DNA from 4 places in the Stenotrophomonas sp. STEN021 genome. Region 3 is predicted to be linked to each of the others. Evidence: predicted binding sites of a transcription regulator. Region 3 holds the regulator's gene; each other region holds the start of a gene.
The links. The regulator FliA, encoded in region 3, starts transcription of late flagellar genes. The targets are predictions, from matches to a motif close to TAAAGTTTNNCNNNCNNNGGCCGATAA.
Positions count from the first base shown of each region.

Region 1: ACVOL0_RS10260 (HDOD domain-containing protein) is a predicted target of FliA. The motif match lies at 1,633-1,659, and genes of this name have one in related genera.
Region 2: ACVOL0_RS00525 (GGDEF domain-containing protein) is a predicted target of FliA. The motif match lies at 4,009-4,035, and genes of this name have one in related genera.
Region 4: ACVOL0_RS09855 (chemotaxis protein CheW) is a predicted target of FliA. The motif match lies at 5,008-5,034, and genes of this name have one in related genera.

Region 1 covers NZ_JBRREH010000039.1:3,602-10,682, forward strand. The annotation lists gene ACVOL0_RS10255 (phospholipase D family protein) at 1-450, shown strand, start outside; gene ACVOL0_RS10260 (HDOD domain-containing protein) at 536-1,594, opposite strand; gene ACVOL0_RS10265 (IclR family transcriptional regulator) at 2,383-3,309, shown strand; gene ACVOL0_RS10270 (hypothetical protein) at 3,457-3,747, opposite strand; gene ACVOL0_RS10275 (carboxylesterase family protein) at 3,855-4,658, shown strand; gene ACVOL0_RS10280 (bifunctional diguanylate cyclase/phosphodiesterase) at 4,980-7,081, shown strand, end outside.
Region 2 covers NZ_JBRREH010000001.1:102,434-109,514, forward strand. The annotation lists gene ACVOL0_RS00510 (DUF808 domain-containing protein) at 51-965, shown strand; gene ACVOL0_RS00515 (hypothetical protein) at 1,112-1,792, opposite strand; gene ACVOL0_RS00520 (RNA polymerase sigma factor) at 1,797-2,333, opposite strand; gene ACVOL0_RS00525 (GGDEF domain-containing protein) at 2,402-3,943, opposite strand; gene ACVOL0_RS00530 (NAD-dependent epimerase/dehydratase family protein) at 4,062-4,694, shown strand; gene ACVOL0_RS00535 (SDR family NAD(P)-dependent oxidoreductase) at 4,909-5,673, opposite strand; gene ACVOL0_RS00540 (hypothetical protein) at 5,752-6,174, opposite strand; gene ACVOL0_RS00545 (VOC family protein) at 6,245-6,631, opposite strand; gene ACVOL0_RS00550 (DUF998 domain-containing protein) at 6,671-7,081, opposite strand, start outside.
Region 3 covers NZ_JBRREH010000027.1:4,083-11,163, forward strand. The annotation lists gene ACVOL0_RS07830 (chemotaxis protein CheA) at 1-1,485, opposite strand, end outside; gene ACVOL0_RS07835 (protein phosphatase CheZ) at 1,489-2,109, opposite strand; gene cheY (chemotaxis response regulator CheY) at 2,109-2,501, opposite strand; gene ACVOL0_RS07845 (RNA polymerase sigma factor FliA) at 2,515-3,264, opposite strand; gene ACVOL0_RS07850 (MinD/ParA family ATP-binding protein) at 3,261-4,145, opposite strand; gene flhF (flagellar biosynthesis GTPase FlhF) at 4,132-5,940, opposite strand; gene flhA (flagellar biosynthesis protein FlhA) at 6,093-7,081, opposite strand, start outside.
Region 4 covers NZ_JBRREH010000036.1:28,837-35,917, forward strand. The annotation lists gene ACVOL0_RS09840 (methyl-accepting chemotaxis protein) at 1-1,146, opposite strand, end outside; gene ACVOL0_RS09845 (methyl-accepting chemotaxis protein) at 1,506-3,875, opposite strand; gene ACVOL0_RS09850 (hypothetical protein) at 3,959-4,342, opposite strand; gene ACVOL0_RS09855 (chemotaxis protein CheW) at 4,466-4,957, opposite strand; gene ACVOL0_RS09860 (flagellar brake protein) at 5,316-6,083, opposite strand; partial or broken gene ACVOL0_RS09865 (methyl-accepting chemotaxis protein) at 6,487-7,081, opposite strand, start outside.

The DNA of each region.
Region 1 (7,081 bases), on a different contig from region 3:
CCCGCCGTGCATAGCGGCTATATGCATTACCGGCGTCCGCTGCTGGCCGGTGGCGTGCAGCTGTACGAACTCAAAGCCCGTGGACACGTAGAGAAGGCATCCACCTTCGGCAGCAGCGGTGCCAGCCTGCACACCAAAGCCTTCGTGGTGGATGACCGCCGTGGCTTCGTCGGTTCGTTCAACCTCGACCCGCGCTCGGCCTACCTCAACACTGAAATGGGCGCGCTGTTCGATGACCCGGTACTGGCCGCACGCCTGCGCGAGGAATACCTGCGCCTGTCCAGTGCGGAGTTGAGTTACTGGATATATCTCAACAAGGATCACGAGCTACGCTGGCTGGACCGCGCGAGCACACCGCCGATCAGTCTGCGTACCGAACCGGACACCGGGCTGATGCAGCGCGCCAGCACCCAGGTGATCAGTTGGTTGCCGCTGGAGTCACAGCTCTAGCCTGAGCAGACGACACTGCGGGGCGATGTTCCCGAACATATCCGAATGCAGACCCGGTACGCGCCGCGGCCCGACGCTGCATGCCTCACTGCAATGTGCCGTCCGTCTGCGTCATCCGTTTCCACAACCATGCCGCCACGTGTTCGGGCATCTGGCTGGCAAGCGCCGCATTGGCCTCGGCCTCGCTGATCAGGCCCTGCGCATGCAGCATCGCGGCGCTGGCGGCCACCTGCCCGATCTGCAACGAGCGCCCCAAACCCGTGGCGACAGGCGTCTCCACCTGCTTGAGTGCCTGCACGATCGGCGCCGACAACTTCCAATGCCCGGCAATCCGCACCGCGGTCGGCGCGCTGCAGCGCTCCAACACTTCCAGCAAGGTGCCCGGCTCGCGTGCCCGCAGCGGCGGCCGCGCCAGCACATCGGCGGCGGCCTGCATTGCCATGGCCGCGCTCAGGCCCAGCAGCAGACCAGCCAGCTGCGCAGCGAAGCCATCCTCGCGCTCCACGCTGCGCGCATGGTCGGCAGCAGCCAACGATACCCGCAAGGTGTATTCCCAAAGCAAGCGCGCAAATTCGGCATCAATGCCGCTGGCCGACTCCATGACCGGCTGCACCAACGCGGCGGAAATGATCTGACGGATGCCATCGTTGCCAATCAGCGTCACCGCCCGCTCGATGCTCTGCACATCCTGCCGCTGCAGCCGGTACAACGGGCTGTTGGCGATACGCAGCAAGGTTGCCGCGAGCACCGCATCGCTGCCGATGATGCGGGCGATGGAACGCGACGACGCGGCACTGTCATTCACGCTTTGGATCAACTGCGGCAGCAGATTCGGTCGCCGCGGCGTGTAGCGCGAGGACATGTCCGCGCGGCTCAGTGCCGCAACCACGTCGTCCACCACCGCACGCTGTACGCGCAGCGCATCGGTCGGCGTATCGGCGGCGCCCAGCGCGCTGAGCAGAAAGCGCCGCTGCAGATCGTCAACGCTGACGACGACCGCAGCATCCTCGGCTACCGCCGCACCCACCGACGGTGGCACACGCAGCCCCCGTTGCGAAGGTGCCGCATCGCCATTGCGTCGCTGCCAGAGCCAAACCACGCCTCCGGCAACCACTGCTGCAATCACTGCCGAAATAATCACCATGGCAAATACAAAATGGTCCGCACGGAAAGCTGCCCGGAGTATCGGCCAGCGCCGACACTTCTTTAGCCCAAGCCACACTCCGGACAACTCGCGATCCGCAGCTTGAATGAGTGCGGCACCACCATCCTGCCAATTTCAACTTACTCGGCGCCCGTGGATTTCAGGAAAAGTCCGAAGGCATACCCAGCACCCCAACGCAGCAAAACAGAAATACAGAACACCAATAAAACCACAACATCCCTATCCACAGTGGGGCTCCGCACGCCACTCATCCAGGTGCGGCCAATACCCAGTCGACCATGGCATCAAGCAAGCATCGACAATCAAAAAGAGCACCCGGGTTTCACCAGTTGAACAAACTTTACATTCAGCGGACATGCGGAGCCAAAGCCCGCCACTCCAATCAACAAAGAATTCGCGTTGAGCGTCAAATCTGTGAATAACAGCACATGCGAATGGCAGCTTTCCTTATTGCCAGCATCCTTGACGCTGTTATGTTTAATCATCAACCCGGGAAACATAGTTAGTTTCAACCATAAAACCCCCGCCGTCAGCGGGCGCGAAGACGCCATGAACCGGGAAACTACGACACTCAACCAAAGACACCTGATGAATACCCCCGCACGATCAAGGCGGCCGATAGGTAAATCGGACGTATCGAGGTCAATGGCGCATGTATTGCGCTCCGGCGTTTACTGCCCCATTGCAATCGCGCCGAGGCTCCCCCTGCACCAGGCAAGCGAACAAGCTCCTGCCGAATGCCACGCTACGTACGAAAACAGCGCTCCTTGCAGCGTCCGCACTATCCCATCGCCATCGATACGATTGTGATGCACCACCTGTCAGCCCTTTCGGATTTCGTCAGCGGGCAGTGCCTGCCCGCCAATGGCGGCCTGTCTTCAACTAAAGGGAGGATGGATATGTCCACAGCCCAATCTACACCTGCAAAAGAATCCAATCGCTACATGGTGCCGGCACTGGAGAAGGGCCTGAACATGTTGCTGTTGTTCGGACGGCAACGTGGCGAACTGAGCTTCACCCAGGTCTGCCAACGCACAGGCATGCCCAAAGCATCGGCCTATCGCACCATACAGACGCTGGAACAGATGCGTTTTCTGGATCGTAACCACGCCAGCGGCGGCTACAGGCTTGGCATCAGCGTTCTGCGACTGGGTTTTGATTATCTATCAGCGATGCACATAGTGCAGATCGGGCAACCCATCATCCAGCGGCTACGAGACACCACCAGCTACTCGGCCCAACTGTGCGTACTCGATGGCCGCGACGTCGTGTATGTAGCCCGTGCCAGCGCGGTCGGCGAGCTGCCTACGGGGGTCAGTGTCGGCACCCGTCTACCCGCCCATTGCACCGCAACAGGCCGCGTGCTGCTGATGGCAATACCGGAGCAGGAGTTGAGCTCCCTGTACCCGGAAGCGGCATTTACGCTCACCTCCGAACAGGGGCCAAAGACACCGCGGGAACTGATTGAGCTGCTGGGCAACGACAGTGCACGCGGCCACGCCATCAGCGAATCGTTTTATCAGCCCGGCGTCTCGGCGGTGGCCTACCCGTTGCGTGGCCGTGGCGGCAATGTGCTGGCATCGATCAGCATCATGGTCCCGCGCTCGGTATTGCCCGCAGACATGAAAGCGGCACTGAGCGTTCAAGTCGGTAAAGCCGCGCAAGAAATTGAAGGATTGCTGCAGCTGTCTTGAGCGCGTTCCAGCAACGCCCCGCAACACCTGTTGATGCAGAAGGCATCAGCGGCCGCGTTCGGATGGCATACCCCTGACGTTCGCGTTTGGCAGCCCGCACCCGCATGGGCTGCCAGGATCGGCGCCGTACAATTTGCGGCTACGGCGTCATCTCTTTTGTTTGTGCAGGCGCACGCCCATCGGCCCTTGCAGCGAGCCATCCTCGTTGACGATGAAGTCCACCGACTCCGCTTCGGTGCCAGGCACCGCAACCTTCAGTGTGTTGCCGTCACGGGTGTAACGGGTCTGCTGCGCCTTGCCCAGCATCTCAACCGTGACCTTGCCATCAGACGCAAAGGTGTAGCTGACCATTCCCATGCCATCGGCCCAGGTGCCGCTCAGGCCCTGGCTGCAGGCAGCCAATAATGTTACCAACGCAACGATCAGCAGCTTCTTCATCCGCAACTCCCAATAACAGCCCAGACCGCCACGGCGGTGTATCCAAAAGCATTCTGGCATACGCACAATCAGGCTAGGCTGATGACTTCTGCCAAGGAGCCGATGCAATGGGTCGTATTCTGATAGCGCTATGTCTGTTGGTTTTATTACCAGGCTGCAGCAGCCTGACTTCCACCGCCAATACCGCAGCTGACAAAGGGCACTTCGTCGCGCGGGAACTCGAGTTCGAAGGCCAGCAGTTCCGTTACCAGGTGTTCGTCCCCGCTGCTGCAGCCGCAGCGGCGCCTGCGCGCCCGCTGGTACTGTTCCTGCACGGCTCCGGCGAGCGCGGCAACGACGGACTCAAGCCCACCCTGGCCGGGGTGGGCCCCTGGCTGACCCAGAACATGGACAGCTTTCCGGCGTTGGTGGTGTTCCCCCAGGTGCCGGAAGGCGAAGAATGGCGCGGACGCAACGCGCGTATGGCGCTGGCGGTTCTGGATGCGGCCAGCGCCGAGTTCGCTGCTGATCCACAACGTATCTACCTGACCGGCATTTCGATGGGCGGCTATGGCAGTTGGGAACTGGCGTTGACCCGCCCCACCCAGTTCGCCGCGCTGGTGCCGATCTGCGGGGCGCTGCGCGCGCCACGCGCCGACCGGCCCGGGCTGATGGTCGACCAGGTCGCCGATGCCGCAGATCCTTACCAAAGTGCCGTCAGCCGCCTGCGCGATGTGCCGACCTGGATCTTCCATGGCGCCCTGGACGAACTGGTGCCGACCACAGACGATCGCGCCATCGCCGCTGCCAGCCAGCGGCTGGGCGCGGGCTTCCGCTACACCGAGTACCCGGATGTCTTCCACAATGCCTGGGACCCGACCTACCGCAACCCGGCGATGTGGGAATGGATGTTTGCCCAACAACGACGTTAACCGTTCCCGATGTGGGCCCCGCCGTCGGCCAGCGAAGTGGACCAGGTCACGTCGCCTCGCAATCCTTCGGGCATTGAAGGGCACCGATGTGCAATAGCGTGACACCTATCACGCATCAGCCGTCTCCTCTACACCGCCCCTCCACAGGATGGGTTGGACAGTTGCAGGTACGACCCGGCAGGCCACAACGAACACCTCTGCGCTGCACCGCGCTTCACAAACATGCAGGGTTCGTGCCATAACAGCGCCGCAGCATGCCCGCGATCCCGCAGGTAGCGCGGCGCAATGCGCTTGGCTGCAACGGAAACCGGAGACTCAGGCTTGGCAACTACCACATCGGCAACGCTTGACCAGTTGCCGCGTACCCGTGGCCTCCATTCCCGATTGCATCTGTTGATCCTTGCCACGCTGCTGCCGCTGCTGGTCATTGGCGCCATAGCGGTCTGGAACGCTGCCCGCGACTACCGCCACGGTTCCGAGCAACGCCTGCAGGAAACCGCCGCCGCCCTGGCGCGCGCCGTCGATCAAGGCATCGAAGACAACGTCAACCAACTGCGTCTATTGTCTTTGCTGGCACCGCAGCTGCAGGAAACCGCTCCGCAGCTGCGGGCATGGGCTCGCGAGAATCCCGACATACGGCTGATCCAGGACGACAGCGAGCAAGCCCGTGCGCTGCCGCCGGGCTTGCTGGACGACGCACGCCACGACGACAAGGTAAAGGTCTCGGACCTGTTCACCAACGCGATCACCAACACCCCGGAAGTGGCCATCGCCCTGCCTTTCGGCGATGCCGACGACGTCCGCGTGCTGACCATGGTGCAACCCTCCAATCGCCTGATTGCCAGCATCATGGCCACAGGCAACGACCAACAACTGCTGGCTGCGGTGGTCGACAACAATGGCGTCATTGCTGCCCGATCACTGTCACCAGAGCGCTACATCGGCAAGCGCGTACCCGACTGGAGGGTGTTGCAGCGTAGTGGCGGCAAGCACGGGCTGTTCGACGCCAGCAGCAACGAGGGCACGCCGGTGATCTTCGCCTTCCACAGGCTGCAGGCCGCGCCGGGCTGGACTCTGGTGGTGGGAGAACCACAACAGAGCTTCCAGGCGCGTTGGCAACAGCCGCTGCTGGGGATCATTTTCGGCGGCATTGTCGCAGCTGTGATCGCCCTGCTCTGGGCCAATGCGATCGCCCGCAGCATCCTGCTGCCGATCCGGGCCTTGGCCCAACGCAGCAATCGCGTTGCCGACAATATCGCCGCCCTGCCCGACCCGCAGCCCTCCCGCATCCGCGAAGTGCGCAGCCTGCAGAGCAGCCTCAGCGGCACCGTCGATGCATTGAAGCGGAGCGCCGATGAGGCGCGCGATCTGGCCCGTGACCTCAAGGCCAGCGAGCAACGCTACCGCGCCGTGGCCGAAGCCGGCGCACTGGTGCTCTGGCAATCCGATCGCAATGGAACGGTGCTTTCAGCCACGGGCTGGCGCGAGCTGACCGGACAACCTGATGACCATGCACTGGGCAAAGGCTGGCTGCGGCGGGTCAACGAAGACGACCTGCCACAGATAGAAATCGCCTTGGAACAGAGCTTCACTGCCACCAACGCCGCCTCCCTGGACGTGGAGTTCCGCGTACTGGACCTATACGGCAAGTGGCGCTGGCTGCGCGCGCGTGGCGCCCGCTTCGGCCACAGCCTGAGCAGTTGGGCCGGTGTGCTGGAGGATGTGGATGCGCGGCGCCAGGCACAGGCGCGCATCGCCTACCTGGCACAGCATGATCCACTGACCGCGCTGCCAAACCGCAGCGTGTTGTTCGAGAAGCTGGACCAGGCCTTGATCGCCGCCCACCGCGGCCATCACAGCGCCTTGCTGCTGCTGGACCTGGACCGTTTCAAGGAGGTCAACGACAGTCTTGGCCATCCCACCGGCGACCGCCTGCTGCAGGAAGTCGCCCAGCGCATCCTCGGCTGCGTCCGTGGCAATGACCTGGTCGCACGCTTGGGCGGCGACGAATTCGCCATCCTGATGGCACCGGAGAGCCGCGCGCCCGAGGCGGCCTCATCATTGGCAGCCCGCTTGGTGGATGAACTGGGTCGCAGTATCGAACTGGAGAACCACCAATTCGCCATCAGCACCAGCATCGGCATCGTCCTCATCGACAACCAGGCCAACGCCGCCGACACCTTGATGCGCAATGCCGATCTGGCGCTGTACCGGGCCAAGGACGAAGGCCGCGGCTGCTATCGTTTCTTCGAGGCGGAGATGGACACCCGCATGCAACGCCGCCGGCAGCTGGAAACCGAGTTGCGCGCAGCCCTGCAACAGCAGCAGTTTGAACTGCACTACCAACCATTGGTGGACCTGCGCCTGCGCCAGGTCACCGGCTTTGAAGCATTGTTGCGCTGGAACCACCCGCAACGCGGCCT
Region 2 (7,081 bases), on a different contig from region 3:
GAATGAGTGAGAATCCTCCCTTCCTCTGTCTCATGACCTTACGGTGACCCATGGCTGGAGCCAGCCTGTTTGCCCTGCTCGACGATATTGCCGCGTTGCTGGATGACGTCTCCATCTTGACCAAGGTTGCCGCGAAGAAGACCGCCGGTGTGCTCGGTGACGACCTGGCCTTGAACGCGCAGCAGGTGACCGGCGTCAACGCCAACCGCGAGTTGCCGGTAGTGTGGGCGGTGGCCAAGGGCTCGCTGGTCAACAAGGCGATCCTGGTGCCGGCAGCCTTGGCGATCAGTGCATGGCTGCCATGGGCGATCACGCCGCTGATGATGATCGGTGGCGCCTTCCTCTGTTACGAAGGCGTGGAAAAACTGGCGCACAAGTTCCTGCATCCCAAGGATGAGGATGACGCGCGCAAGGCCGAGCGCTTGAAGGCCGTCGCCGACGAAAAAGTGGATCTGGTCGCGTTCGAGAAGGACAAGATCAAGGGGGCGGTGCGTACCGACTTCATCCTGTCGGCGGAGATCATCGTGCTCTCGCTGGGAACCGAAGCGGTGAAAAATGCGCCGTTCGCACAGCAGGCACTGACGCTGGTCGCCATTGCCATCGGCATGACGGCGTTCGTCTATGGTCTGGTCGCGGGCATCGTCAAACTCGATGACATCGGTGCCTGGTTGCTGGACAAGGGCCGTGCACTGGCTGCGGTCGGACGCGGCCTGCTGCATGCCACGCCGTGGCTGATGCGCGGCCTGTCGGTTGCCGGTACTGCGGCGATGTTCCTGGTTGGTGGCGGCATCCTGGTGCACGCGATTCCGGCCCTGCACCACTTCGTGGTCGGGCTGGCACCGGCCAACCTGGAATGGCTGGCCAATGCGCTGGGCAGCATGGTGGTGGGCATCATCATCGGTGCGGTGGTGCTGACCGTGGTGACCATGATCCAGCGTATGCGTGGGGCGAACGCCGCGCATTGAAGCCGGCGTTGTAGGAGCGGCGTAAGCCGCGAAGCCGATAGACCGACCGTTGTAGGAGCGGCGTAAGCCGCGAAGTGGAGAATTCTTCAGGCATCAGCAATGCATGCCGGCATGAGAGGTATCTGAAAGATTGTCAGCTTCGCGGCTTACGCCGCTCCTACAACAACCGCCGCGCCCTGTTCCAACTCCCGCAACTGCTGCTGCGCGCGGGCCAGCGATTGCCCGGACAGGCTGTTCAGCAAGCGTTGCAGGCGATGACTGGCCGGCAAGCGTCGCATCGCCCAGCGTGCGGCCGCGATGCTAGCCAGCATCACCACCACGCCGAAGCCCAATGTGCCGAGGAACCACGCTGGCGCCATCGCGTACAGGTCCAGTCCCAGCCACTGCACGCACAGGCATTGCAGTACCAGCAGCCATAGGCAGAACCACGGCAGGCCCAGGCCAAGCTCGCTCAGTGCGGTGAAGCGGCGCAGGCGTGCAAGCCGTCGCTGCTGGATCAGCACCGGTGCCTCCGCCGCATCCGCGTGCAGCGCCAACAAGGCGCGGGTCACCGATACCCAGATCGCAGCGATGCCGTAGATATGCAGGGCCAGCCCGGTAAGCAGCAGTTGCGGTAGCTGGCGGTGTTCAACCCAGAAGCTGGCCGCCAGCACGGTCACCATGATCCACACCAGCAGCCAAACCAGTTGCAGGCCGCTGAACCAGCGCAGGCGGCGCTGCACGCTGGCTTGGCGCGGTTGCTGCCAGGCCTGCAGGGCCTGCACTTCCAGCTGGTCGATACGTTGCGCCTGCTGTGCCCAGGCGACTTTGAGTTCGTCGAGTTCCATGCTGTCAATCTCGGGTAGCGGCGTTGGGATTGAATTGGCTGCGCAGTTGCTGGCGCAACCGATGCAGGCGGGTGGCGGCATTGCTGGCGCTGATGCCCAGCACCTCACCGATTTCGCGGTGGCTGCAGTCATCCAGGTGCAGCAGCAACAGGGCTCGATCCAGCGCCGGCAAGCGGTGTATCAACTGATTGAGCTGGGCCAGGCTGGCGCTTTCCTCGGCGTTGTCGGCAACGCTGGCCAGGTCGTCATCCAGCGCTGCATCGCTGTGGTACTGCCGGCGCAGCTCACGGCTGCGCAGCTGCGAGATGGCGGTGTTCAAGGCGATGCGGTACAGCCAGGTGCTGAATTGTGCGCGCTGCGGATCAAAGGCTGGGAAGGCGCGCCAGGCCTGGATGCTGATTTCCTGGATCAGGTCGCTGCGGTCGTCGCGCTGCGCGCAATAGCCACGCGCGACCTTGAGCACGATGCCCTGATGCTGGGCCAGCAGCAGGGCAAAGCGTTGTTGCTGGTCGGCGATGGGTTTGGTCGCAGTGATGTCCATGCCCGGGTGATTCGCACCAGCGCAGGAAATATCACAGCCTGTGAGCCGGTTGTCGTTGCTGTCGCCGCTCAGGCGGCGGGCAGCACCTGATTGCGACCTACGCGCTTGGCCGCATACAAGGCCTGATCGGCCCGCTGCAGCAGGGCCTGCAGGGCTTCGCCGGGCAGGGCCTGGGCGACGCCGGCGCTGAAACGCACCTGCACGCGCTGTTCTTCATGCAGGAACGGGCGTTGCGCCAGCTGCTGCTGCAGCTGTTGCAGGGTTTCCAGCGCGGCGGCGCGGTTGAGCCCGGGCAGCACCAGCACGAACTCGTCGCCACCGAGGCGGGCGATGCAGTCGCGGCCGCGCAGGCGTTGCTGGGTCACCGTCACCAGATGGCGCAGGGCCTGATCGCCGCCAGCGTGGCCGTGCCGGGCATTGGTCTGGCCGAAATGATCCAGATCGATCATGGCCAGACTCAGTGGCGCGCCGTGGTCGGCCAACAACTCGCCCAGCTGCTGCTCCAGGCCGCGGCGGTTCAATGCCCCGGTCAGCGGATCGGTGCGCAGCTGGCTGCCGGCTTCTTCCAGCTCCCGTTCCAGCTGCTGCACGCGTTGCTCGGCGGCCTTGGCCTCGGCCCGCGCATTGGCCAGATGGTCGCGCGCACGCGCGGCCTGTTGCTGTACCCGTGCGGTGTCCTGCAGCACGTCCTGCAGCAACTGGGTAAGGTCGGAAATGCTGCGGGTCTGGCGCACCGCAACGGCGTAGCTGGCGATGCGATCATGGTATTCGCCGGTTTCGGTGACCATGCCGTCCACCTGCTGCACGAAGTCGACCATCAGGTCCTTCATCGCCTGCTTGGACTGGTCGATGCCCTCGCGCAGCAGCCCCTGTCGATAGATCACTTCGCGCAGGTCGTTGCGGGTCTGCTCCAGCGAGTTGGCGTCCAGCGGCCCGGCCAACAGCTGCCGGATCGAACGGATCTGGCCTTGCAGCCAGCTGTCACCATCGAGCAGCTCGGAGATGTTCTCCAGCAGCATGTCGAACAGGTTGAGCAGCAGGTCGCGTTGTTCCTGCAGACTGCTGCTGCGCACGCCGACCTGGTGGCAGAGTTCGCGCAGATGGATGGCCACCGGCTGCAAGGGCTGGCCGCTGCGCCAGCTGCGCAGCTCCTCGCCCATGCGCTGTGCCTGCTGTTCGAGCTCAGGCGACTGCTGCATCAGGCTGGCCAGCACCGCGCCGAGGGTGTCGCGCAGCATGTCGCGCAGCTGCTCGGCCTGGCTGTTGCGGGTGTGGGAGGCTTCCAGTTCGACGGTACGGATGTACTTGTCGATCAATTGCCGCAGCAGGCGGCCGTAGCGCTCCCAGTCCTGCTCGGCATGCGCGCTGTGCAAGCGTTGGCCCATGTCACCGAGTTCACCGGGCAGGGTGCACATGCCCTGGGCGAAGGCGGCCAATACTGATTCGGGTGCGTTGGCGCCGATGAACAAGCGCTGCAGCATCGCCATGCCGCCGCCCCCGCTGGCTACCACCTCGACTGCCGCAGCCGCCTGCGGCGCGGACCGCCGGGACAGGATGCGGCCCAGCCCGCTGCTGCGGGAGGTGGAGGAGTCGTCGGGGCTGTCGGCCATTGCGCAGGGGTCCGGGCGGGTTGTGGCTGCGCCCGTGCGCAACCGGAGGTGGTGTCCAAGCCCCATTATCGGCAAGGTAGCAGCGGGCTTGAATGGCAGCCGATCACAGGAGCACATCATGCGGGTATTGCTGGCTGGCGCGACCGGTCTGGTCGGGGCGCAGGTACTGCAGCGGTTGTTGGCCGAGCCACGCTGCAGCGGCGTGATCGCACCGACCCGGCGCGCGCTGGCGCGGACCGACCCCAAGCTGCTCAATCCGGTGCTGGATTTTGCCGCGCTGGCGACGGTGGCGCAGGGCTGGCAGGTGGATGCGGTGATCTGCGCGCTGGGCTCGACGATGAAACAGGCCGGCTCGCGTGAGGCCTTCCGGCTGATCGACCATGGCTATCCGCTGGTGATTGCACGCGCAGTGCGTGCCAATGGCTGCGAGGTGTTTGCCTTGAACTCGGCGGCCGGTGCCAATCCGCGTTCGCTGGTGTTCTATAGCCGGGTCAAGGGCGAGCTGGAGCAGGATCTGCGCGCGCTGGGGTTTGCTTCGTTGACGCTGGTTCGTCCGGGATTGATCGGCGGCGAGCGTGCCGAACGTCGCACCGGCGAGCATCTGGCCAGCGTGGTGCTGGGCGCGCTGGCGCCGGTATTGCCGCGCGCATGGCGTATCAATCCGGCCACGCGGATTGCCGACGCCTTGGTGGAGGCGGTATTGGATCCGCAGCCGGGCGTGCGGGTGGTTGGGTCGGCGGAGTTGGTGTGAACCGGTTGAGTGGCGTTGTTGTAGGAGCGGGGGGGGGGGGGGGGGGGGGGGGGGGGGGGGGGGGGGGGGGCGGGGCGCGGGGGCGCGGCGGCGCGGGCCCGGCGCCGGCCCCCCCCCCCCCCCCCCCCCCCCCCCCCCCCCCCCCCCCCCCCCCCCCCCCCCCCCCCCCCCCCCCCCCCCCCCGCTCCTACAAACAGCAGGCTCCACAACGCTGTCAGGCCGGCAGTGACTGCCCGCCATCCACTGCCAGCACCTGGCCGGTGATCCAGCGCGCTGCGGGCGAGCACAGGAATACCGCGGTGTTGGCCACATCCTCGACATTGCCGAAGCCACCAAACGGGATCTTGCTGCGGATCTGTTCGTACAGTTCGGGTGCGCTGCTGCGGCGCTGCTCCCATAGTCCGCCGGGGAATTCGATCGAGCCCGGTGCCAACGCGTTGACCCGGATGCGCTCACGCGCCAGCTCGGTCGCCAGGCTGGTGGTGTAGTAATTCAAGGCGGCCTTGGCGGCGGAGTAGGCCGCTGCGCGTGGCGTCGGCACCGAGGCGTTGATCGAGCTGATGTTGAGGATGGCCGGCATCGCACTCAGGCGCAGATGCGGCAGGGCAGCGCGGTTGGCGCGCACCGCGGCCATCAGGTCGATATCGAAACCAGCTTGCCAGCTCGCATCGTCATTGCCGTTGCCATAGCCGGAGGCATTGTTGACGAGGATGTCGACGCCACCCAGCGTAGTTGCAGCGGCATCGATCCAGGCTTGAATCTGCATCGGATCGGCGAGATCACATTGCTGCGTGTGCGCGGCAGCTGCACCGTCGCCCAGCAGCTGTTCGGCAGCCTGTTGCAACGCCGCTGCACCACGCGCGCAGATGCTGACTTTCGCGCCGTCGCGGGCAAAGGCCTGGGCGATGGCCAGGCCGATGCCGCGGCTGCCGCCTGCAACCAGCACGCGTGCGTTTTGTAGTGAAACAGAAGGGGGCATTGCTGCGGTTCCGGTGGGCGGAGAGCGCACATTATCCCCGGGTTGCGCGTTGCAGGCGGCGAATGCGCTGTTCCGTGCTCAGGGCAGGCCGGGTACGTTCAAGGACGCGAACAGCAGGTTCTGCGCCTTCTTGGCCATTGATCGTGGCAGCTTGGCGATGAAGGTGTCGCCGGTCAGCGCCATGTCGCCGCGGAGGATGAAACCGTTGATCTGGGTGTAGCTTTTGACGGTGTATCTGTTCCCATCGCGGGTGACTTCCAGATACATCGGCGAGGTCAGGATGTTGTTGCCCTTGCGATAGACGCGGGTGCCATCGATGTCGCGGACCAGGCGATAGCCCTGCTGGCTTGCCCAGGCATCAACCTTGGCCAGCACGTTCTCATCGGAGCTGAAGGTGGTGAGGTCATGCGGCCTGCCGCTGTTCTTTGCCATCAGTGCGAGGATGTTGACCAGGGCCAGGCCGCCCAGTGCGCCCACGATCATTCCGGTGATCAAACTCATGCTGTTGACTCTTTGAAGTTGGGGCGGCATTCCAGCACATCGCAATGCCCGTTGTCGTGAAAATTCCGCGCTATTTCCAGATGTTGGGTATTGCGCCGAGTTCCGGATGTTTCATCTGCACGATGCAGAAGCGATGGCCAGTAGGCGCTTCCATCACCCACCAGCGTTTGATCTTGCCGATACGGCGCGCACCCAATGCTTCAAGCCGGTCAGCCTCGGCATCGATATCGTCGGCCTCGATATCCAGATGTACACGGGAGGTGTGGTCCACGCGCTGCACTTCCACGTGCAGTGCGGCCGGCGCGCCCAATAGTTCGGCGTATTGCGCACCATCGTCCTCGGTGTAGCCGGACTCTGCTCTCAGGCCGAGTGCAGGTGCCCAGAACGCGGCGGCAGCATCGCTGTCGGTGCCCTGGCAATCAATGATGAAACCGGCCAGACGGCTGCGGTGGCTCATGCGGATGCTCCGGTGACAGAGAACCGCAGCGTACACCGGCTAGCCAGGGGCTCGCGTTATTGCGCTGGGGCCGGCTGCTGCCGGTGCGCTCAACCGCCAGGCGGTGATGCACAGGACACCATACACACCCCATTCGGCCAAGCGCTGCAGCAGCCCGCGCCAAGGCTGCAGTTGTTCCAACCCCATCGCTATGAACAGCAGCAGCCATACCGCTGCCAGCGCGATCCACAGCATGCGGGTAAGCGGGCGGATGCCGGGAGCAGTGGCAAGCAGCACCAGCGCTAGCGTGGTGCCAAGATAGGTGAACAGGCCGAGCAGGGTATGCAGTGATTGCGACAGACTGCCGGTGATCGGACAGCTGAGATCGCAGGGCGCCAGGGCTGAACCTATCCACGCCACGGGTTCAAACATCAGCAGCCAATAGCCGAATCGACTGACGCCGGTCACCGG
Region 3 (7,081 bases):
TACCAGCAGGGTGGGCAGGATCGCCAGCGTCAACGGCACGCGGATCAGGAAGCGGCTGCCGCGGCCAAGCTCGGACTGGATCTGGATCTGGCCGCTGAGCTCGCGGATGCGCGACTGCACCACGTCCATGCCGACGCCACGGCCGGAGATGTCGGTGACTTCCTGCTTGGTCGAAAAACCGGGCAGGAACACCAGGTGCAGGCACTCTTCGCTGGTCAGGCGGGCAGCGGCTTCCGGGTCGAGCAGGCCCTTGTCGCGGGCCTTGGCGCGCAGTCGCTCAGGGTCGATGCCAGCACCGTCGTCCTGCACTTCGATGCTGACGTAGTCACCTTCCTGTTGGGCAGACAGGCGGACCCGGCCCATCCGTGGTTTGCCCTGTGCTTCGCGCAGTTCGGGTGACTCAACGCCATGGTCGATGGCGTTGCGGACCAGATGCACCAGCGGATCGGCCAGTGCTTCGACCAGATTGCGGTCCAGTTCGGTATCGGCGCCGATCAGCTCCAGATCGACTTCCTTCTGCAGTGAGCGGGCAACGTCGCGTGCGACCTTGGGGAAACGCGAGAACACCTTGCCGACCGGTTGCATGCGGGTCCGCATCACCGCCGACTGCAGGCGTGCGGTGGCGATGTCCAGGGTGGAGACTGCGCGGTCCAGTTCTTCATCCTTCAGGCGCGTGCGCAGGGTCTTGAGCCGGTTGCGTGCCAACACAAGTTCGCCGATCAGGTTGACGATGGCGTCCAGCCGCTTGGTGTCCACGCGCACGGTGTGCTCGGGCTCGGTGGCTTTTGCCGCGGCCGGCTTGGCTGCGCTGGTGGCGGGGCGGGGGGCGGCCGCGGGTGCTGCCGGCTTGGGCTTGGGCGTAGCGGCAGCAATGGCCTGCACAGCGACAGCGCCGGGCGCAGCGCCGCCATGCAACTTGTCGAGCAGGGCTTCGAATTCGTCTTCGTCGATCAGGTCATCGTCGGCCTTCGTCGCAGCCATCGGCTGGGCACCGGGTGTGCCGCTGCCGTGAAGTTCGTTGAGCAGGGCTTCGAATTCGTCTTCGCTGATCAGGTCGCTGTCACCTGCAGATGCAGCGGCCGGTTGTGCGACGGCAACCACAGGTGCGGCGCCAACGTCGAACTGGGCGATCAGCGCAGCAGGTGCGTGCTCCGGTTCAGTACCCGAAGACACGGCATCAAGCATGGCCTGCAGCCAGTCCAGCGATTGCTGGGCGGCGTCGAAATGGTGCGCCAGCAGTTCGGCTTTGCCGGCGCGGGCCATGCCCAGGGTTTCTTCGGCCGCATGGCACAGTTCCACCATCGGGTGGATCGCCAGAAAACCGGCGCCGCCTTTGAGGGTGTGGAAACCGCGGAATACGGCGTTGAGCTGCTCACTGTCATGCGGTGCCTGTTCCAGCGTCACCAGCTGCTCGCCGAGGCGATCCAGGATCTCCTGCGCTTCAAGGATGAAGTCGGCGGCGATGTCGTCGGCAAAAGCACTCATGATTTACAGCCCCAGGTCCGAGAGCAGGTCGTCTGCGTCCACCTGGGACACGGCGTGGCGGTCCAGGCCATTGACGGCCGGGCCAGCCAGGCCCTGGTTGCGTGCATCTTCTTCCGGCGGCGGCAGACCAAGCGCACCAAACCCTTCATGCACGCGGCGGACGATGCCAACCACGCGGCGGATGATCTGCCCGGTGAGGTCCTGGTAGCTCTGGGTCAGGGCGACTTCGGTGAGGTTGTGGCGGATGCGTTCGAGGATCTCGCCCTGTTCGGCATTGAGCCCGTCCGCACGCAGGCGCTCGGTCAGTGCGCGGCATTCTTCGGCCAGATCCAGGGTGCGATGGGTGGCCTGCTCGGTCATCTGCACCACGTGGTCCAAGCGCGCGCAGGCATCATCCAGCTCGCCGGCTTCGCTGGGAACGCTGGGCAGCTCGCCCAGTGCCTGGCCCAGTTCGCGTGCAAGACGGCCCAGCCCGGACATCATTGGCTGCGCACGCAATGCCGCCAGCGCATCGATTTCCCGGCGCCAACCGGCTTCATCGCCGCTTTCCAGTGCTGCCAGTGCGTCCTGCAGGCGCTGCACCAGGGCCGATTTGTCGCTCAATGCTTCGCCGAGCTGGTTCATCAGGCGCTCGCTGCCAGGCGTTCGAAAATCTTGCCGAGTTTCTCTTCCAGCGTCTGCGCAGTGAACGGCTTGATGATGTAGCCGTTCACGCCGCTCTGTGCAGCCTCGATGATCTGTTCGCGCTTGGCTTCGGCGGTAACCATCAGCACCGGCAGGGTCTTGAGCTTGGCATCGTTGCGGATTGCCTTGAGCAGCTCGATGCCGGTCATCACCGGCATGTTCCAATCGGTGACGACGAAATCGAACGACTGCGTCTGCAGCATCGACAGCGCGGCATGCCCGTCCTCGGCTTCGGCGGTATTGGTGAAGCCCAGATCGCCGAGCAGGTTCTTGACGATGCGGCGCATCGTCGAGAAGTCGTCAACGATCAGGATGCGCATGTTCTTGTTCAAAAGACTTTCCTCTTCATGGTTCTTCGAGCCCGGCGTCGGCCGCCTCGAAAATCTTCAGTCGGCCACGCAGACGCAGCGTGGCCTGGCCGTGGATCTGACAGACGCGGGATTCGCTTACGCCCAATACCGCGCCAATTTCCTTCAGGTTCAATTCCTGCTCGTAATACAGCGACAGCACCAGCTGCTCGCGCTCGGGCAATTGGGCGATGGCCTTGCCCAGCTCGGCGCCGAACTGGCTGCGTTCCAGCACTTGTTGCGGGTTGGGGCCGCCGGTGGTCGGGGTGTCCAGCTCGCCCTGGTCTTCGATGCGCGACTCCAGGCTCAGCACCTGGCCGCGCGATGCGTCTTCGACCAGACGCATGTACTCAGGCAGTGGCAGGTCCATCGCCTCGGCCACTTCGCTGGCGCTGGCCGCACGGCCGCTGCTCTGCTCAAGCCTGCGGATGGTGGCGGCGGCGTCGCGGGCGCGGCGGTGCACCGAACGCGGCACCCAGTCGCCGCGGCGGATCTCGTCGATCATCGAACCGCGGATGCGGATCGATGCATAGGTTTCGAACGAGGCGCCCTGTTCGGCGTCATAGCTGCGCGAGGCCTCGATCAGGCCCATCATGCCGGCCTGGATCAGGTCATCGACCTCGACGCTGGCCGGCAGGCGCGCAGCCAGATGATGGGCGATGCGGCGTACCAGGTCGGCGTGGCGGGCGATGCAGTCATTGGCCGCGCTGCGCTGGACTTCACGGTATTGGGCGGCTGCATTGTTCATGCCTTCACCTTCTGCTGGATGATGCGTTCCAGGAAGAATTCAACGCCGCCGCGCGGGGCGGTTGGGGCTTGCCAGCGCGCGGTGCGACGGGCGATTTCGTTGATGGCCAGCGAAGCCGGCGCGGAAGGATAGAGCTTGACCACCGGCTGCTGACGCTGCACCGACAGGCGCAACCAGTCGTCCTGCGGCACGCAGCCCAGGTAGTTCAGTGAAACGTCGATCAGGAACTTCTCGCAGACCCGTACCAGCTTTTCATACAGGGCGCGGCCTTCGTTTGGGTCGCGGACCATGTTGGCGACGACCTGGATACGGTCCACGCCGCGCTCGCGCGAGAGCACCTTGATCAATGCATAGGCGTCGGTGATCGAGGCGGGTTCGTCGCAGACCACCACCACGGTGTCCTGGGCGGCCTGGCAGAAGGTCAGCACGCTGTCGGTGATGCCAGCGGCGGTATCGATGATCATCACGTCGAGCTCGCGTTCGAGCTCGGAGAAAACGTTGACCAAGCCGACATGCTCGGCCGGCTGCAACTCGGCCATGTGCCGACGGCCCGAGGCGGCCGGCACCACCAGCACACCGTTCGGGCCTTCCATGATCACTTCGTCCAGCGTGGCGCGCCCGGCGACCAGGTCGGCCAGGGTGTGCTTGGGCTGCAGGCCGAGCACCACATCGATGTTGGCCAGGCCCAGGTCGGCATCCAGCAGCAGGGTACGTTTGCCCATGCCTGCCAGTGCCACGGCCAGGTTGGCCGAGACATTGGTTTTACCTACACCGCCCTTGCCGCCAGTCACCGCGATGGTGCGTACCGGACCAGCCGGTTCGTGCCGGGTAGCCGACAGGGGGAAGGTGTTGGTCAGCTTGGCGTACTCACGCGACTGCATCGTTCAACTCCGTGTTGCAGGGCATATCGGCCGCGCGGCGCAAATCTTCAAGGCGAAGTACGAGATTTGCGGCAGAGGCCCGATAAAGGTCTTCCGGAACGTCCTGGCCGTCGGTCACCCAGGTGATCGGCAGGCGGTGATCGACCGCTACCGACAGCGCCGAGCCGAAGCGGCCGGTCTCGTCCAGCTTGGTCAGCACCACGCCCTGCGGGTTGGCGGCGCTGAAGCGACGGACCACTTCGTCCATGTCCTGGAAGGCCGTGTTGGCGGGCAGCACCAGCAGGGTGCGGATCTGACCGGCTGCCCGCAGCCACTGCAGCTGGGCAGTGAGAGCGCGGTCGCGCTGGCCCAGACCGGCGGTGTCGATCAGCACCAGCTTGTAGTCGGCCAGCTTCTGCAGCAGCTGGTTCAGGTCGGTGCTGCTATTGGCCTCGTGCACGGCGATGCCGAGCTGGCGGCCGAAGCCGTACAGCTGCTCACGCGCGCCAATGCGCTGGGTGTCGGTGGTGACCAGGGCCACGTCGCGGGCGGCGTGGGCTTCGGCGAAGCGCGAGGCCAGCTTGGCGATGGTGGTGGTCTTGCCAGCGCCGGTGGGGCCGACCAGGGCGATCACGCCACCGGTCTCCATCGGATCGACCGGGGCGATCGGCAGTTTTTTGGAGATCAGCCCCAGCATCAGTCCACGGGCGCGGCTGGGGTCGATATCGGCCGGAATCTGGGTGGCGACATCGCGGGCCAGGCCGGCGTCGAAGCCGTACTCGTCCATCAGGTCCAAGGCATTGGCGCGTACGGCGCTGCCGCGCAGGCGCTCATCGGTGAAGCGGTTCATCTCGCGCTCGATCAGATGGCGCATGCCGGCCACTTCCTGACGCAGCTGGCTGAGCTGCTCGTCATCGCGGGCGATGACTGCTGGACTGGTGATGACCGGGCTGACCGCTGCGCTGCTGGCGACAGTTGTCGGTGTGGCGGTTTCGATGGCGGCGACGACCGGACCTTCAACCGGCTGCGGGGCCGCGAACGGAGCGATCGCGGCAGCGATCGGCGCGGCCGGCTCGATTGCAGGTGTCGTAGCGGCGACGGTGAGCACCGGCGCAGCGGGAATTGCGGGGATGGTCGCGGCAATGGCTGCCTGCGGCTGGGTCGGCTCCGTCTCAGCCAGCGGCGGGTCGATGGCAAAACGTGCGCGCTCCGCCGGCGCCGGCGGCGCGATGGTGACGGCAGCAATGGCATCGGCAAAGCTGGCTTGCTGGGCAACAGCCGGTGCAGCGGCCAGGGGGGCGATGGCCGCCGCACTGCCGACGGGACGGAAAGCCGGCACTACCGGCAGCTCATCGGCGCTGGCTGGCTGGGTGGCGAAGAAGGTCCGAGGCGCAGGCGCGCGCGCCGCCACCGGTTCAACCTCGGCGGACTTGAGCAGGCCGGCGAAGCGGCTGCCCGGTGCAAGCTCGATGCTGTTGTCTATGGAACGGCCAGTGGCGCCAACCGCCGAGCGTGCCAGCGCGGCGACCGCCGAGGTGGTGGCGGTAACCGGTTCCGGCTCCGGTGCCTTGCGGCGGGTCATTGCGGCCATGATGGCTTCGGCGGCGCTGCGCGGCTTGGCCGCTGCCGGCGGTGCCGGGCGGCTGGCTTCCAGCGCCTGCTTCACTGCGGTTTCGTCGTAGTGCGCAGCAGCCACGATCTCCACACCTTCCTCGATCCGGCGGTTGGACAGGATCACGGCATCGGGGCCGTGTTCCTTGCGCACGAGGTTCATGGCGGTGCGCATGTCAGCGGCGACGAAACGTTTGATCTTCATGCTTTGGTACCGGGAGTGGGGCTGCGGCGAAGGAGTGGCGTTGGCGATGTCGAACATGGCGTGGCGGGCTCCTTCTTGCGGAATGGGTGCGGTGCAGCAGGTGTCTGGTTTCCGTCACCGGCATTGCTGTCGGTGACGGCTTTCGGGCTGCCTCAGCTGATCGTGCCGACCAGTTTCAGGCGTTTGTCTTCCGGCACTTCGCTGTAGGCCAGGACCGACAGCGAGGGAACGCTGTGGCGGACCAGGCGCGCCAGCGCGGCGCGGACCGGGGCCGGTACCAGCACTACAGCCGGCTCGTTGCGGGCCTCCTGCTTGCCGACGCAATCGGCAAGGCTTTGGTGGAGGCGTTCGGCGAGACCAGGTTCCAGTGCGGCGCCATTGCCTTGTGTTGACTCCTGCAAGACGCGTTCCAATTGCGGGTTGAGGGTGAACACCGGCAGCTCCGGCGAGGAACCGGCGATTTCCTGCACGATGAAGCGACCCAGCGCATTGCGTACCGAGGCGGTAAGCGCGGCGGCGTCCTGGGTGACCGGTGCGGCTTCGACCAGCGCTTCGGCGATCTTGCGCAGCTGGCGGATCGGGATGCGTTCGACCAGCAGGTTCTGCAACACCCGCGCCACGGTGGGCAGTGGCAGCGCCTTGGGCGACAGGTCTTCGGCCAGTTTGGGGGCGCTCTTGGCCAGGGTCGCCAGCAGCTGCTGGACTTCCTCGTGGCCGAGCAGTTCCGGCGCGTGCTCGCGGATCAGGTGCGACAGGTGGGTGGCAACCACGGTGGCAGGATCGACCACCGTATAACCCAGTGATTCGGCGTGGGCACGCTGGTGCGGCTGGATCCAGGTGGCGTCCAGGCCAAACGCCGGGTCTTTGCCTGCGATGCCTTCCAGCTTGCCCATGGCGCTGCCCGGGTCCAGTGCCAGCTCGCGATCCGGATGGATGTCGGCGCTGCTGACCGGTACGCCGTGGATCAGCAGGCGGTAGTGGGTCGCCGGCAGTTCCAGGTTGTCGCGGATATGCACCGGCGGGATCAGGAAGCCCAGATCCTGGGTGAGCTTGCGGCGCACGCCCTTGATGCGCGTCATCAATTCGCCGCCCTGGGCCTTGTCGACCAGTGGAATGAGCCGGTAGCCCACTTCCAGGCCGA
Region 4 (7,081 bases), on a different contig from region 3:
CTCATCGCCACGTTGGCTGAAATCACCGGCGGCTGCCGCGCTGCCGAGTCGTTTGATTTCACTGTTGATGGCGGCCAGGTTGTTCTTGATCGCAGCCATGGTCTCGGTGATGACCCGCTTGTCACCCGGCAACAACGGCATGTCCTGGCTGAGGTCGCCAACGGCGTAACGCTGTGCCAGGGCGATCACCTGCATCTTGACGTCGATATGGCTGCTCACCAACACGTTGGTCTCTTCCACCATCACGCCATAGGCACCCGGGAAGTGGCTGGCGTCGATGCGATAGCCGATCATGCCAGCCTCGTGCTGGCGCGCCATTTCGGCCTGCGCGGCAATCACAGCGCGCAGCTGCTCCTGCATATGCGCCATGCTGCTGAGCAGCTGGCCGGTTTCGTCCTTGCTTGGCGCTGCAAAGCGGTTGTCCATGCGGCCGTTTGCGATGGCGGTGGCCACGGCGGTGGCATTGCGTAGCGGCAGCACGATGCGATTGCCGATGATCCAGCTCAACGCCACCACCAGCAGCACCAGCACGCCACCGGTCACGGTCATGATGGCGGTGAACTTCAGGGCCTGTGCCTGCAGATCGTCCATGTACACGCCGCTGGAGATCACCCAGTTCCATGGCTTGTACATTCCAGCATAGGCAAGCTTGCCGACCACCCCGTCTTTACCCGGCTTGGCCCAACTATAGGCAACGTAACCGCCGCCCTTGCGCGCGGCTTCAACCTGCTCGTAGTACAGGCGTATCCCGTCCTGGTCACGGAAATCCTGCATGTCCTTGCCTACCAGGTCCGCGCGGAATGGGTGCATCAACATCACGTAGTTGCTGTTGTAGATGTTGAAGTAGTTGACATCGCCATCGGAGCGCATCTTCTCTAGGGCGGCCATCGCGTACTTCTGGGCGTCATCCAGTGGCATCGCGCCGGCCTCGGCTTCCTTGGCATAGTGATCCAGAACGCCGTAGCTCATTTCCACCTGGGCGCGCAGCGCTTGCTTGCGGGTTTCGTACAGGTCCAGGTACTGCATGCGGGCTGCGATAACCGATAGCGCGATGACGCCAATCACGATCAGCACCGTCAGCAGGTTCAGCTTGCGCCTGACCGAGATATTGGAAATGTAGGTATTCCAGAGCGAGGAGATATTCATCGAATCTGCCATCAACCTTGCGGTATCAGCACTGCGTGAGGGGTTACCGGGTTATCGGCCGCAGGGCGCATGAGTTGAGTGGTTTGACAGGGCCGTGTGACAAGGGGCGTGAAGCTGTTCACTTGCCTGCGGTGAGATGGGGAATGCGGTTTGTTGGTGTTGTGGGAGCTGTGTCGGTTGCGAAGCTGGTGATACTTGAGCTTTCGCCATGCATGCCATCTGATGGCGTCCCTGCCTCGCGGCCTACGCAGCTCCCACAAAGGCAAAAAAAAATCCGATGCCAGGGGGCTGGCATCGGATTCCAGGTTGCTCAACGACTGCGCTGGACGGCTTGCAGCCCAGGTCGTTGATGGTGTCGCTTAGAACTCCTGCCAGTCCGAATCGGCCAGTTCGGCTACCGCGGCCCGGGCGGCGGTGCGGCGGCGCGGTGCGGGTGCCGGCGCCGGGCTTGCAGGGCGGGGCGCTGGCTCACGCGAGGCTTTCGAGGTGGCGGTCTCGATGACACCCTCCTCCAGCTGGAACACAGAGACCACGTTGGCCAGATGCGCGGCCTGCTCTTCCATCGAACGGGCAGACGCGGTGGCTTCTTCCACCAATGCGGCGTTCTGCTGCGTGGTTTCGTCCATCTGCACGATGGTCTGGTTGACCTGTTCAATGCCGGCGCTCTGCTCCTGCGAGGCAGCGGAGATCTCGGCCATGATGTCGGTCACGCGCTGTACCGAGGCGACAATCTCGCCCATGGTGGTGCCGGCCTTGCGGACCAGAGCCGAACCATCGGCCACCTTGCCCACGGAGTCGTCGATCAAGCCCTTGATCTCCTTGGCTGCACCTGCCGAACGCTGTGCCAGCGTACGCACTTCCGAGGCAACCACGGCAAAGCCGCGGCCCTGCTCGCCAGCACGAGCGGCTTCCACCGCTGCGTTCAAGGCCAGGATATTGGTCTGGAAGGCGATGCCGTCGATCACCGAGATGATCTCGGCGATCTTGCGCGAGGACTGCTCGATCTGGGTCATGGTGGTCACCACCTGGCTGACCACATCGCCACCCTGCGATGCCACCGAGGCGGCACCGATGGCAAGTTGGTTAGCTTGGCGTGCCGATTCCGCGTTCTGGCGCACGGTGGAGGTAAGTTCCTCCATCGAAGCAGCGGTTTCTTCCAGGTTGGCAGCCTGCTGTTCGGTACGGCGCGACAGGTCGTTGTTGCCTGCGGCAATTTCGGTAGCGGCCGAGTTGATCGAAACCGAGGATTGCTTGATGCGTCCAACAATGCCGGTCAATTGCTCGGCGGTGGCGTTGGCATCGTCACGCATGGTGGCGAACACGCCCTGGTAGTCGCCATGCATGCGTACTGTCAGGTCGCCGCGCGACAGTGCCGACAGCAATGCGGAGATCTGTTCCAGGCTGCTGGCATTGGCGTCGAGCAGGCCATTGATCTGGCTGGCCAGCTGCAGGAAGAAGCCATCCTTGTCGGCCGTGCCGATGCGGCCGCTCAGGTCACCAGCGGCGGCTGCCTCGATGATGCGTGCCACTTCCTTCTCGACCTGTGCCTCGGTGCTGCGGTCGCGCCACTCCACGACGTGACCCACGGGAACGTTGTTGTCGTCGCGGATCACCGAGATGGTCTGTGCAAACTCGGCGTCGCCAAAGCGCATTTCACGCTTGAAAACGCCGTTCTTGTCCAGCGCTTCCAGTACCTTGCCGTCCACTTCACCGCGGTACTCAAGCGCAGTCACCGGCTGGCCGACCAGCGGCTTGCTGGCGTCGAACTGGCTGAGCGCGCCGGCGATCTGCTCATGATGCTCGGTGAGCTTGTCGAGCAGGGCGCGGTTGGCGTAAACGATCTCCAGTTCGTTGTTGGTCAGGAATACGCCGGTGGACGAGTAATCAAGTGCGGTACGGATGCGCAGGTTCTCGTTGGCGATGACCTGCTCGCGTTCGATGCGATCGCGCAGGTCGCGCTGCATGCGCTGCATGGCGCGCAACAGGTCGCCTACTTCGTCGGCGCGGGACACGTCGATGGTGCCGTCCAGCTTGCCGCTCGCCACTTCATTGGCCACATCCACGGCACCACGCATTGCGTTGACCAGCGAGCGGGCGAACAGCCAGATCAGTGCCAGGCCGGCAGCGCCGCCAACCAGTACGGCGATGATGATCAGCAGGGCCGAGGCGCGATAGGTTTCTGCGGCCTGTTTGGCCGCCGCTTGGGCGCGGGTATTGTCGTTCGCGGCCAGCGCCTGCAGGGCCGCATAGGCCTTGCGGTGCAGGTTGCGGGTCTCGCCAACGAAGGTGTCGATGGCGTCATCCGGCAGGTCCAGGGCCAGCATTTCGCTGACCGCGTCATATGAGGCTTCGGTCTTGCCCCAGTCGGCGACAAAAGTATCGAAGAGTTTCTTCTGTTCCGGGCTGTCAATCAGCTTCGGGTACGCAGCAATGGTGGTATCGATCTGCATGCGCAGTTCGGTTGCGCGTGCTTTTGCGTCCGCTTTGACGTCATCGCTGGCCCGAATCAGGCTCTGGTAGGACGCGTTGCGGTACTCGCTGACCATGCCACTCAACTCACCCGTAGTACGGAGGCTGGGCGTGCGTTTTTCAGCGAGGTCGGTGGTGGCGCTGTTCAGTGAGTGCAGGCCGCGATAGGCGACGATGCCCTGCAACAGCATGACGAACAGCACGACGCCGAAAGTAAGCATCAGCTTCGGCTTCAGTTTCAGCGAGTTGATCCACTGCATCTTGCGCGATCTCCGGGAACAGGCCCGGCCATGTCACAGGCGCGGGGTGGCACGCCGGCTATGCCGGCGTGACGAAAGGCGGATTACTTGATGTTTGCCAGCTTCAGGTTGGCCGGTGAGGCCACTTCGATCTCGGCGCGCGATGCGTCGCGCTGGATCTTGCCGATCACGCAGACGGTCTTGCCTTCCAGGGTCTCGAGCGGGAAGCCGAACTTGCTGCGGTTGCTGCCGGCGATACGCGCCGAGAAGGTGTGGCGCGGGAACATGCCGCCCATGTGCAGGAAGGTCGGCTGGCCTTCGGAGCCTTCAGCGTAGCGGGCCTTTTCGACCTTGCCACAGACCATGCCGTCCTTGCCGGCAAAACGTGCCGCGGTTTCCGGCGGGATCATCTCGGCATCTGCAACTGCGTCGAACGCGACGGTTGCCAGCACGGTGGCGGCGAACAGCGGAAGTACATGCTTGTACATCGGAAACTCCGGGAAGGGATAGAGGGCCGGTCGGGGAGGACGGGCATGCAATGGCTATCGGCCCGCTGGAGCCGCGCTTGAATTGCATGCGCGAAACTGTGATCGGCTTTGCGAAACGTCGGCTCAGGCCGCTTCTTCTGCGGTGCTGGGCTGGCCGAGGTCGGCGGTGTCGAGCAGGGTCTCGATGTCCAGCAGGATCAGCATGCGATCGTCCTGGGTGCCAATGCCGGAAATGAAGCGGGTATCGACGGCGGCGCCGAACTCCGGGGTCGGGCGGATCTGCTCGGCATTGAGGGGGATCACGTCGGATACGCTGTCCACGACAATGCCGACAACGCGGTCCTCGACGTTGAGTACGATCATCACGGTAAAGGCGTCATAACGCGCTTCATCCAGGCGCAGCTTCAGGCGCAGGTCGATGACCGGCACGATGGTGCCGCGCAGGTTGATCACGCCCTTGATGTAGTCCGGCGCATCCGGGACGCGGGTGACGGCGTCATAGCCGCGGATTTCCTGCACCTTGAGGATGTCCACGCCGTAGTGCTCATTGCCGAGGGTGAAGCTGAGGTATTCACCGCCGGTGGTATCGGCGGACGTGCTGCGGGAGTCATTCATGGCGGATCCTGGTCCTGGCGGGCTGCCGGTGCGATGCGGCTGATGCATCGGTATCGGCGTTGCGGCGGGGGACTTTAGGAGGCCGGAGGGGGAGGGCTCGGGTAGAAGTGGGTGTTGCGTCCGAAATGTGCGCACCATCATGTTTGAGGGTGACGTTTTTTTGTCATTTCGATAACGCAGGCGGCGTTGGTATGCCCGCTGGGGCAACGCTGGTGATATCGGCGGGCCACGCCTTGGCTGTGGGTTTGGCGCAGGGTATTGGCTTCGGCTGTTGCTGTTGAGCCGTCGTTCGCTCGCTTGTGCGGAAATGACGGCCCAGTGGCAATCGCCAAAGCCTAAAGCCTGCGCGACCTCCAGCTCAATCGCCGTTGCTACGCGCCTTGCGCAAACGGTCGATGCGGAAGATATAGCGCTGGATGCTGTTGTCCGCGCCGCGCGGCAGGTCGTCGAAACGCAGTCCGATGCGGGTCATCTCGGTGCCGTTAGGCTGCTTCTGCTGACGCAGGTTGCAGACTACCAGCGGGGTCGAGATCGGGGGGCTTTCGGGGATCTCCAGTACGCAGCTGTAGCGGCTCTGCAGCTTGAGCAGGTTCTGATCGGGTGGCAGCAACAGTGCGATGCCGCCGGCGCTGATATCCAGTACCCGCCAGCGCGTGGCTTCACCGCCGTCGGGGTCAGGTAGCAAGCAGTAAGGCGAATCGCCAACCGGCGTTTCCAGTCGGTAAAACTCGCGCCGCTGAAGGTGGTAAACCTCCTCCGGCAGCGGTACCTCAAACGCCACATGGCCATCGCGGTCGACGCGGCGTTGGCCTTCCAGCTGGAAGCGCACCGTGACCTTGTCAACCTGGCCGAAGCAGAGCAGGCTGCCGGCGGTTTCGACGGTACGGTTGATCGAGGGTACTGGACTGGCATCCAGTACCAGGCCGTCGATATCCACATCCAATACTGCCGAAGGAAAGGCCTGGTCACGCCCGTCCGGATGCACATTGATCATCGAACGCTGATCGATCATGGCCTGCAACAGATGCCGTACCTGGTGCGGGTTGCGCACCATGTAGCGGTCGTCGGCATACAGGTTGCCGGCGTGTGGGGAAGGCGTCGGTGCGGGCGATTCTTGGTCGGGCATGGACACGTTTACGGTTGGGTCGATGATCGGTGCAGCGCTGAGGACAGTGCCACAAACTGTGATAACGGCCGCCTTTTTAACATCTTTAGTTGCGCTGTTACGAACGGCCATGTTCAGCGGACGATTTGCTGACGCGGGCGTGCACCAACTTCGCTGATTTGGACCGGGAGGGGGGGGCAGGCAATCTCGCATTCAACGCGGTACCGGCGCGCCGTCCTCACGGCAGTGCTCGGCGCAGAAGCGAGCCACTGCTTGAAGGCAAAAAGCCGATACCAGCGATCTGGTATCGGCTTATAGGGTCTGTACGACAGGTGGGCAGCAGCGGGGCGTGGAACTACGCCGCTTCTGCCCATGGCGGCAGCAGGCAGGACGGAGAGTTCCGGCCTGCTGCCGCCAACATCGGCTAGAACTCCTGCCAGTCATCCGCGCTGGCCACCGGTGCGCGACCGGCCGGCTTCGGGATGGCACGCAGTGCCGGGCGCCCACGCGGTGGTGCCGCGCCGGGGCTGGCGGCGACCTTGGCCAGCGACGCACTTACCGAGCCGGCAAGGCGGAACTGTGCCACCGCATCGGTGAGTTGATGGGCCTGGTCTTCCATCGAACGGGCCGCAGCGGTGGCTTCCTCCACCAGCGCCGCGTTCTGTTGGGTGGTTTCGTCCATCTGCATGACGGTCTGGTTGACCTGGTCGATGCCGGTGGACTGTTCCTGCGAGGCAGATGAGATATCGGCCATGATGGTGGTCACCCGCTGCACAGAAGCAACGATCTCGTCCATGGTGCTGCCGGCGTTGCGCACCAGTTGCGAGCCTTCGGCGACCTTGTCCACCGAGGTGTCGATCAGGCCCTTTATCTCCTTCGCTGCCGCCGCCGAACGCTGTGCCAGGGTGCGCACTTCCGACGCCACCACCGCAAAGCCACGGCCCTGATCGCCAGCACGCGCGGCTTCCACCGCCGCGTTGAGGGCCAGGATATTGGTCTGGAAGGCGATGCCATCGATC